3 regions of the Desulfosporosinus meridiei DSM 13257 genome follow, and region 2 is predicted to be linked to each of the others. Evidence: riboswitches for the same ligand, from Rfam matches in the RefSeq annotation. Region 2 holds a riboswitch; each other region holds the start of a gene.
The links. A riboswitch is a leader RNA that binds a small molecule or an ion and turns the genes downstream of it on or off. The one in region 2 is predicted to bind cobalamin.

Region 1: it holds a riboswitch for cobalamin, as region 2 does, so the genes downstream of both, DESMER_RS17500 (energy-coupling factor ABC transporter permease) here and DESMER_RS17015 (ABC transporter ATP-binding protein) in region 2, are expected to answer to the same signal.
Region 3: it holds a riboswitch for cobalamin, as region 2 does, so the genes downstream of both, DESMER_RS02455 (ABC transporter substrate-binding protein) here and DESMER_RS17015 (ABC transporter ATP-binding protein) in region 2, are expected to answer to the same signal.

Annotation. Positions count from the first base shown of each region.
Region 1 covers NC_018515.1:3,799,985-3,803,267, forward strand. Annotated here, with positions in the region: gene cbiQ (cobalt ECF transporter T component CbiQ) at 1-155, opposite strand, end outside; gene DESMER_RS17495 (energy-coupling factor ABC transporter substrate-binding protein) at 152-448, opposite strand; gene DESMER_RS17500 (energy-coupling factor ABC transporter permease) at 445-1,236, opposite strand; cobalamin riboswitch at 1,580-1,766, opposite strand; gene DESMER_RS17510 (ribonuclease J) at 1,835-3,283, opposite strand, start outside.
Region 2 covers NC_018515.1:3,684,191-3,687,473, forward strand. Annotated here, with positions in the region: gene DESMER_RS17010 (energy-coupling factor transporter transmembrane component T family protein) at 1-685, opposite strand, end outside; gene DESMER_RS17015 (ABC transporter ATP-binding protein) at 666-2,204, opposite strand; cobalamin riboswitch at 2,270-2,443, opposite strand; gene pdxR (MocR-like pyridoxine biosynthesis transcription factor PdxR) at 2,575-3,283, opposite strand, start outside.
Region 3 covers NC_018515.1:530,073-533,355, reverse strand. Annotated here, with positions in the region: gene DESMER_RS02455 (ABC transporter substrate-binding protein) at 1-1,451, opposite strand, end outside; cobalamin riboswitch at 1,686-1,880, opposite strand; gene metH (methionine synthase) at 2,124-3,283, opposite strand, start outside.

The DNA of each region.
Region 1 (3,283 bases), 120 kb from region 2:
ATTCCTCCTGACATTAAAGCCAATACTAATAGAGGGGTAAGCATTGTTTCAGACATAAGACAAATAATCATCGTAAGAATTGCAAAAAGTGACTTTTCTAAAGGATGAATAGTTGCTAGTTTGTTGTTATAAGCGTATGAATCTATAGCTATCACGCTTGATCCCTCTTATTAGCCATCTGTTTACCCTTCGAGTACCCTAGATAATAAAAGACAAATCCACTACCTATTGCTGCCTGCAAGGCAAACAATAAGGATTCAATCTCACCGCTAGGTGGCTCCCATATAGACTCAAACCAAGGAGTGTAATCAGCATTAAGTTCCATAATTGCATCTGAAGCCAGACCGTCTGCACCACCAAACTCTGAACCTCTCGCTATATATAAGGGAAGAACGGCCAATAACACAACAAACAGAAGAATTACCATGTTTTTGGTGAAGAGTTTCATGCCTCTTTTACCCCCCGTTTCCGTTTCATAGAAGATATGGCGTTGCCAGTGAATGCACTTAGAACCTGTAACTCTTTTTGACTATATGCCATGAGAATATTAAACACCATAACTGTGAGTAGTCCTTCACTTATCGCCAAGGGAATCTGAGTGAAGGCAAAAATGCTCATAAACTTAAGTATCGAGGCAGAGACACCTGAAGCTGCAGGAAAAGCTAACCCCAACTGAATTGAAGTAGTAATATAGGTCATCAAATCACCTAAAGTTGCAGCCATAAAAATTGACAACCATTGGGGTGCACCAAGCCTTTTTAAACCTCTGTAAATGCCGTAGGAGACAAACGGACCAACAATTCCCATGGAAAAGGTGTTTGCTCCTAATGTAGTTATTCCTCCATGTGCTAATAATAGCGCCTGAAAAATTAAGACGATCATCCCTAAGACTGACATTGCTGCGGGCCCAAATAAAATAGCGCCTAAGCCTACACCCGTGGGATGAGAGCAGCTGCCAGTAACAGATGGAATCTTCAAGGCAGACAAAACAAAAGCAAAGGCTCCTGCCATCCCAAGCAGCATCTTCAAATTAGGATAGAGTGTAACTGTTTTTTTGATGGATCGTACACCGGCAAGAACAAAGGGAATCATAACTATCCACCAGAAAGCCGCCCAATTAAAGGGTAAAAACCCTTCCATGATGTGCATCGCATAGACATTATTAGGGAAAAGCATATATATCGACATAACATAAGCTACCAACAACCCAATATGCTTTGTTTTTCGTATACTCATAGTTTTAACACTCCTTTTCACGTTAAAACGTAAAAACTCTCTGTAGTTTCTAATAAATCAAAAACAAGGTCTTCTGATATCTTCACCCCTCCTCAACTAAAAAAATAAAGAGACAACCTTACTTTACTCTCTCTGATAGACAGTAAAGTAACGGTTATCTCGGACGGTGCGTTCTCTTCCGCTTTCAAGTCGCATTCGCATGTTTGAAAGCAGATCCCGCTTGAACAAGACACTAACCTGCAGGTAGTTTCCCTCGAGAAACTATATGTACGATAAAAATAATCAAAGCCCCCCAAGAATGGAGGGCTGAATTAACAAAATCCCTGCCACCCATCCATCGTGAGTTAAAGCATTCAAGCAATCAGGTCTCCTGGCTAAGGTTCCTCGTTCTATGCCTCCTTCCCAAGTTTCCTCAGTGGATATGGCAAAGAACTCCCCGTTACAGTGGCGGGACCGCGCCGGAATCACACCGGCTTCCCTGTTTTTTGATTTTTCAGCAAAGAAAAATCATTTGCTCGAAATATTTGATTATTATAAATTTAACACGAATGATCTTTAACGTCAAGTAAGATTTAAAAAGACTTTGTCAACTTGCTACCTATTCTACTTCTTGAATAATTGGCAAGATCACAGGTCTGCGGCGAGTTTTTTCGTAGAAATGCTTACTTAAAGTATCTCTAATCTGGTTCTTGAAGACAGCCCATTCAGTAACCCTGTTTTCCCTGCAACGAGCCATGGTTTGTTTAACTTTTTGTTTGGCTTCATCTAACATGGTTTCGGACTCCCGAACATACACAAATCCACGGGTTACAACATCGGGTCCCGATACTATAGCGCCGCTGGCACGACTTATAGTCATGACGACAATAAGAATACCGTCTTGGGAAAGCTGTTTGCGATCTCGCAATACAATATTCCCCACATCTCCGATACCCAACCCGTCGATTAAGACTTTACCAGCCATGACTTTGCTGCCTAATGCCGCCCCATGCCGAGTAAATTCAACTACGCCGCCGTTTTCAGTAATGAAAATATTTTCTCTGGGAATGCCCAGCTGTTCTGCTAATTGGGCATGTTTGATTAACATGCGATACTCTCCGTGCACAGGCATAAAATACTGCGGGCGAACCATGCTCAGCATTAGTTTCTGCTCTTCTTGGCTTGCATGACCCGAGACATGCATACCTTCAGCCGATTCGTAAATCACATTAGCACCCAGTTTGAACAATTGGTCAACAGTCTTAGCAACTGATTTCTCGTTACCCGGAATAGGGCTCGCTGAAATGATTACAGTATCCCCGGGTTGAATCGCGACATGCCGATGATCATGGTTAGCCATTCGAGTCAAAGCAGACATCGGCTCTCCTTGGCTTCCTGTTGTTAAAATACAAGCCTGATTCCCCGGTAAGCCAATAATCTCATCAATATCAATTAGGGTTCCTTCCGGGATATCCAGATACCCTAGTTCTTCAGCAATTCCAACAATATTAACCATGCTTCTTCCCACCACTGCTACTTTTCGGTTTGTGTTTACAGCAGCAGTAATCGCTTGTTGGAGTCGATAAACGTTCGATGCAAAGCTAGCTAAAATAACACGATCTTTGGCATTCCGGAAGGCTTCATCAATCATTTCTCCGACATGACTTTCAGATGGAGTAAATCCAGCTCTTTCAACATTAGTACTGTCAGACAGTAAGCATAGAACTCCCTTGTCCCCCAGCTCTGAAAATTTATGAATGTCTAGTATCTCACCTGACACAGGGGTATGATCCAGCTTAAAATCTCCTGTCACAACAACAGTTCCTAATGGGGAATGGATAGCAATCGAAACCGAATCCGGTATGCTGTGATTTACACGAATAAACTCAATTCGGAAAACTCCAAGCTTTATTACATCACGGGGCTGAACAACGGTAGCCTGTATATTGCTAAGGTTGTTTTCTTTCATCTTGGATTGAATAATACCTAAAGTCAAACGTGTTCCAAATACCGGCACATCCACATCTCTTAAAAGATAAGGCAATGCACCAATATGATCTTCGTGCCC
Region 2 (3,283 bases):
TCCCAGAAATTAAAATAACATCGTAGGTTTTAAGCTCCAGACTTGAGGTAAACGTGCGGGTTTTAGTTCGTCCGTAGCCTCTTAACTCCATGGCCAAGGCAGTTTCAGTGGCGCGTCGAACTGAGCGGTATAAAAATGGCAGAAAGGTTGGAAAAATACCTTTGAGATTGTCCCATGCACTTTCCATTTTGAGACCCCGAGCACGTTGGCTATCAATTATTGATATATATTCAGCTTTCATGAGTGGAAGGAATCGGGCACTCAGTCCTACCAACATAGCAAATCGGTAAGGGATCTTAAATTTTATCAGCATCAAGGTAAACTCTTGGGGTGAGGAAGATGTGAAAAAATGCATACTTGCCAAAACAATAATGCTAGCCTTGAGTATACCGGTGATTGCTAGTGGCAGGGCTTGACTGTATATTTTCAGAATGCCCCATTGGTAGATTAGAACGCCTTCTCGGCAGAAGATCAGCTGTACGACCAATATCTGAAGTCCTAAAAGCAATAAAATCACAATCATGGCTTTATACCGCTTTAAGGAACCCATCCAGACTAGCGAGGCCATAACCTCCACTAATAAAACAATACTTAACTGAACAGCAGTCCCACTAATCAGTGAAAAATTGATCATCAGAACATACCAGGCCAGCTTAGTTCTGGGATCAAGCTTGGAGAGACCCATCTTCCACCTCCCTGAAAGAAATAGGGTTATGAAAATTCAAACCAATGGCTTTAAGTGTATCAAGATGTTGATCGAGATCTCTTCTCGATATATCAAGTTGAATACGATTTTTATGCAGGGCGACTAGCCTGTTGGAATAGTCTTTTGCCATGGTCAAGTCGTGGGATATAAGTAGGATTGTGTGACCATTTTTTGATAAGTGACGGAGTTTGTCCATGATCATATACCCTTGGTTTTCGTCAAGACCTGAAGTTGGTTCGTCGGCAATAATGAACTCTGGATCACTGACGAGGATGGAGGCCAATGCTAAAAGCTGGCGCTGACCACGGCTTAAGCGATGAGGGTGTATATTCTTATAATCCAGTAGTCCCACAAACTTGAGAGACTCATCAATCTTTTGTCCGATTACTTCATTTTGTTCCCCCCTTAACTTCAGAGAAAATCCAACTTCTTCTTCTACGGTGCTTGCAAAGATCTGATAGTCAGGGTTTTGAAACAGAAATCCCACCTGGGAACGGATCTCTGCCAGTTTCCCTTTATTCAAAGGCTGGTCAAACACTTTAATTTCGCCTTTTGAGGGCTTCAGTAGACCGATAATCAGCTTAGCCAAGGTCGATTTTCCGGAACCATTTAAACCAATAACTGATAAAAAATCGCCCTTATAGATTTCTAAATTAATATCTTCACAACCTAGTAAATTGTTTTTGTATAGGTAGGTGACATTCGAAATTTTTGCAATAATTTCATTGGGCCTACTTTGATCCTTGTTGGAGGAGGAGAGGTGTTTTATCCTTCCTCTTCGATGCTTCATTTGCTCCATGTAGTATGCTTCTGGTAAATACTCTTTAACAATTTCACCTGCTCGAATATAGAGGACTCTGTTGGCATAGTTGAGGACTTCTTCAATTCGATCCATGACTAAAACAATGGTTAAATTCTGAGTTTTATTCAACTGACCTAACCGCTTATAAAGGTCATTGCGGCCTTGTGGATCAAGTTCAGCCGTCGGCTGGTCTAGAATTAGAATAGGGGCATTGAGGGCTAAAACACCAGCCAGAACGACTCGTTGGGCTTGACCACCTGAAAGAGCAGCCGTTTGTCGGCTTTCATAGCCCGTTAAACCGACAAGTTGCAAGGCGGTTTTAACCCTCTGATCCATTTGCTCTAAGGGGATTTCCAGATTGCCGAGGCCAAATGCAATATCCTCGTAGACATCCAAACTAATAATTTGATTTTGGGGCTCCTGCATCATGTATCCCACATAATTCGACATTCTATTAAGAGGAATATTCTTAATATCTTGCCCCATGATTGTGACTTTTCCCGTTAAGTCCGCGTCATGATAGTGAGGGATTGCGCCTGTTATAGTATGTAGTAAAATGGATTTTCCAGAAGCTACTCCTCCGGTAATGACGATGAAATCTCCCCTAACAATCTCAAAATCGATGTTTTTTAGTGCTGGTTTTTCTTCATGCGGAAAGACTAGTTTTTCAATTTTAATCTTAGCAATCGTTTCCATGACATCTCCTAAAGTTTGAATTAAAAAAAGTCCCAGCTTAATAAGCTAGAACTTTACCTTTGTCCTTTTGCAATATTTCATAGGCAGGTTTCCTGACTTATAGACTAGAATGTACGCCTTCCCAGTTACCCAGTGGCAAATGTACATTTTCAACATCTACTTACAGTGGTGGGTCCGTCCAGGATTATTAACCTGGTTCCCTATTATCCCTTGCGGGCACCTATTCAATAATGTATTCTATTAGACTTATGATAGAATAATTTGATTAGTTTGTCAATAAAAGTTACATAAATCACTCTGTATTTAACCCATCTTGTTGCTGATGGATACAGCATAATTCTGTAATTTATGCACAATAGATTTCTATAGGTTAAATAATCGGCCATACTGAACTTGGTGATACATCATTGTCTTGATTCTTTTTTGTTATTTGGGTTAAGGATTTGGCCAAGCGCTGGACGCTTTCCAGTAAAACCGCTTCATTATGCGCGGTAAAACAAAGGCGAAGTTCCTTATCCTGAGTGGGCATTGTATAGAATGCTTCTCCTGGCACAAAAGAAATTCGGTTCTTGGCTGCTTCATGGAGGAGTCGCTGGGAAGTGCCCGCTTGTTTTAACTTACACCAAAAATAACATCCACCTTCGGGTACAGTGAATTCAAGATCGTTGGCACACAAACGCTGGAGAGCTTTAGTCATTGCATTTCGGCGTTTTTTATATTCCCTGCGCACAGTTTCCAGATGCGGAGCCAACTTTCCTTCATTTAAAAACATCGTCACCAACCATTGGGCAATGTTGTTGGAATGGAGGTCTATATACTGTTTTTCCAAGGCAAGGCGGTTAATCAAAACAGGCGGGCCTGCCAGATAGCCGGTGCGTAAGCCGGGGAAGAGAATTTTGGAGAATGTCCCTAAATAAACAACTCCTCCGTAAGAATCTAAAGCTTTAAGAGACTGAGGGGGCTTTTGGTCATAATACAGATCACTATAGGGATCATCTTCCACGATAACAAGCCGATGACGTTTGGCCAAGTTTATCAGATCTTGGCGCTCCTGCGCCGGCATAACCCTTCCGGTGGGA
Region 3 (3,283 bases), 1.7 Mb from region 2:
ATAGTAGCATAGCCAGTGGTGCCATCCCAGGCTGCAAGCTTAAAATTCTTATAAGTTTCTTCAACGGTTTTAGCCGCCAGACCGTCGTTCATGTGCTTATCTACAGCTTTGTTTGAATAGACAGCACGGTTCTTGCCGGTATAAAATCTGCCGATGTCGCTTATAGGTGAATATGCTCCTCCGCCAATCAAATTAGGGGCGGAATAGGTCAATGGATCGATTTCTTCCCATGGCATGCCACCTTTAATATTAATTCTGATTCCAAACTTATCCAACATTTCTTTAACAGCCATTAGAATACTTTGGCGAGTGGCTTCAGCCATGCAGGTTACTGTGACTTCGGCAACAAGACCATTCTTTTCATATATGCCGTCCTTATTCTTGACCCAGCCATCGGCCTCCATGATAGATTTTGCCTTTTCAGGATTATACTCTACTTTAACAGCCTCATTCTCCCAGGGCAGGCCCGGGCTGGCGCTGTACGCCGGAGTTGCGTAGCCATTAAAAACAATATCTGCTATTTTTTGTCTGTCTATGGCATAGGACATAGCTTGGCGCACCGCCAGATTGCTGGTAACATCGTTACCCCCTTTAACTTCTTTGTCACCGTTTATTGTTTTAACCATATTTCCCGCAGGTATCACCGGCAAATTCAACTCTCTGTGATCAGTGGTTGTGAAATCTACGATTTCATATCCCGGAATCGGAGTTTTCGTGAAAGAAGCACTGGAATAAGCAATGTCTACCTGTCCAGCCTTAGCTGCTGCGTACGCCGCTTCCTCGGTCATAAACACAACTGTCAACTGCTTCATTTTTGATACTTTGCCATAATAGTCAGGGTTAGCTTCAAAAATTACCTGCTCGCCTTTATCCCACTGTTTGAGCATAAAAGGTCCGGAGCCGATAGGATTTGTTCCGTAGGCAGAATTGTATGCGTGTTCAGGCACAATACCCAGACACGCCACAATATATATGAATGGTGAATAGGGTTTATTTAGGGTTAATTTCACCGTAGTGTCATCAATAGCCTCAGCCTTTTCAAACATAGAAAGGTCTCGCGAGGATACGGTTTTCTTAGCGGTATTAAAAGTAAAGGCAACGTCCTTTGCTGTGAGTGCGACGCCGTCAGTGAATTTCACATCGGGACGTATCTTAAATGTCCAGACCAATCCATCATCAGAGACGGAATATTCTGTAGCAAGGTCGCACGCAATAGAAACGTCATCTTGGACATTTACCAGGATACTTTGAATTAATGGATCGTTCTGACTTGATCCCCAACCTGTGATCGGGTCAAAACCTGCTGCAGGTTCGGCATCTTGCTGAATTGCGATGATGACGCTGCTTGGTTTATTTGCTGGAACCGTTGCGGTTGGGCTGGCTGCACAACCGACTAACATTGTGGTCATGGTGACCACGGTAATGAAAAATCGAAATATTTTTCTTTTCATTCATTTACCCCCAAATTTTTATTTGAATGCACAAGATGGCTACTCCCCTCGTATAGTAGATCCATCTATGTGATATCCTTAAAACTGCGACCAGCAAAGTGCAACTAGAGCTATCTTGGCTAATGATAAAAAACAAAAACCCTTTACCCCATCTAAGGTAAAAGGTTTAGCTGGTATCTGACAATAAAAGTACTCCCAAATACACTCAAACACCCCCTAACATTCCCGTAGGCAGTTCTGACCTGGAAATAAGCAGGTTTCCTGGCTTAAGTTCATCATCAGCTTACGTCTTCCCAAGAGATAGTTCCCCAGTGACATTATGTAAGTTGACTCCCTCTTACAGTGGCGGGCACCGCGTCAGCTTCCACTGACTTCCCTTTTCAATTTCTTCCCCTCAGAGAAAAAATCACTTATTCCTAATTATTCAATTACTTTGATATATAGAAAATTACTTGTACTTGCGTTTTTTACAGGTTAGCATAACCTTTTTTCTTTTTCAATAGCCTTTTCGGAATTTTAGCATTATTTTCTTTTTTGATCAATGCACACCAAACAAGCATATGATAGAGGAGCACACTTTTTTATATCGAAGATGATTACCTGTAGCGTAAAGGTCTGTATCAAACTATAAACTAAATTTTGATACAGACCTTCTCTTCCTTATTCTTTATTTTATCTCAAAATAGTACCTAACATCTTCTCGATCTCTTTAAGACCTTTCTGATTACGCCTTGCATAATCATCCAATTGCTCCTTATCGACCCTGTTGATATCAAAATAGTCGGCCTCCTCAGAAGCGAAATACAACCCACACACACTAGCAACCGGGTCCATCATATAATGTTCTGTTAACGTGACACCCGTATGCCGTTCTCCCTCTAAAAGTTGGAAAAGCTTTGTTTTCTCAGCATGATCCCTGAGACAAGGATATCCAAAGGCCGGCCTGATCCCCCTAAATGATTCTGTTAACGCTGCTATAGATTTTGTACTTTCATCAGGAGAGTATCCCCAATAATCCTTTCGCACTTGAAGATGTAATAACTCTGCGAAAGCTTCTGCTAACCGATCGGCCAGAAGTTTGACCATGATGGCTCCGTAGTCGTCCCCTTGTTCTTTGAGTTTCTCTGCATACTGCTTAGCGCCTATTCCTGTCGTCACAATAAATCCACCTAAATAATCCGTTATCCCGCTCTCCTTAGGAGCTATATAATCGGCAAGGGATCGATAGACATTCTCCTTGGAAACCGCTTGTTGCCTTAACATATTGAAGGTTGTGACCCTGCCATTATGGTAAAGTTCAAGGTCATCACCTAGAGAGTTTGCTGGAAAAATACCCAAAACGGCATTGGCTGTCAGTATGCCTTCCTGCTCTACTAAATCTAACATTTGATTAGCATCCTCAAAAAGTTTTTTAGCTTCCTCGCCGTATTTAGGATCCTTCATAATTTTCGGATACGCCATTCCCATATTCCAGGCAACAAAGAAATACGACCAATCAATATAGTTTCTTAGCTCCCTGATCGGGAAATTCTCTAAATGTTTGATTCCAATCAAGTTAGGAATCGTTATATGCTCCTTAGTCCAATCCAGTTTAAATTTCTTTGCTCGAGCTTCTTCCAGGGGTACCATCTTGCGTTCAATTTTCCCATAGTTTTCTCGTATAGCTTGGTATTCTTCCCCTAATTGGGTCAAATAGCCATCTCGCTGATTCCTATCCACCAGCTTTTTGGCAACTTCTACAGCCTTTGAAGCGTCGACGCTATACACGACTCCCTTTGAATACTTGGGTGCAATCTTTAAGGCTGTGTGAGTCTTAGAAGTTGTTGCTCCGC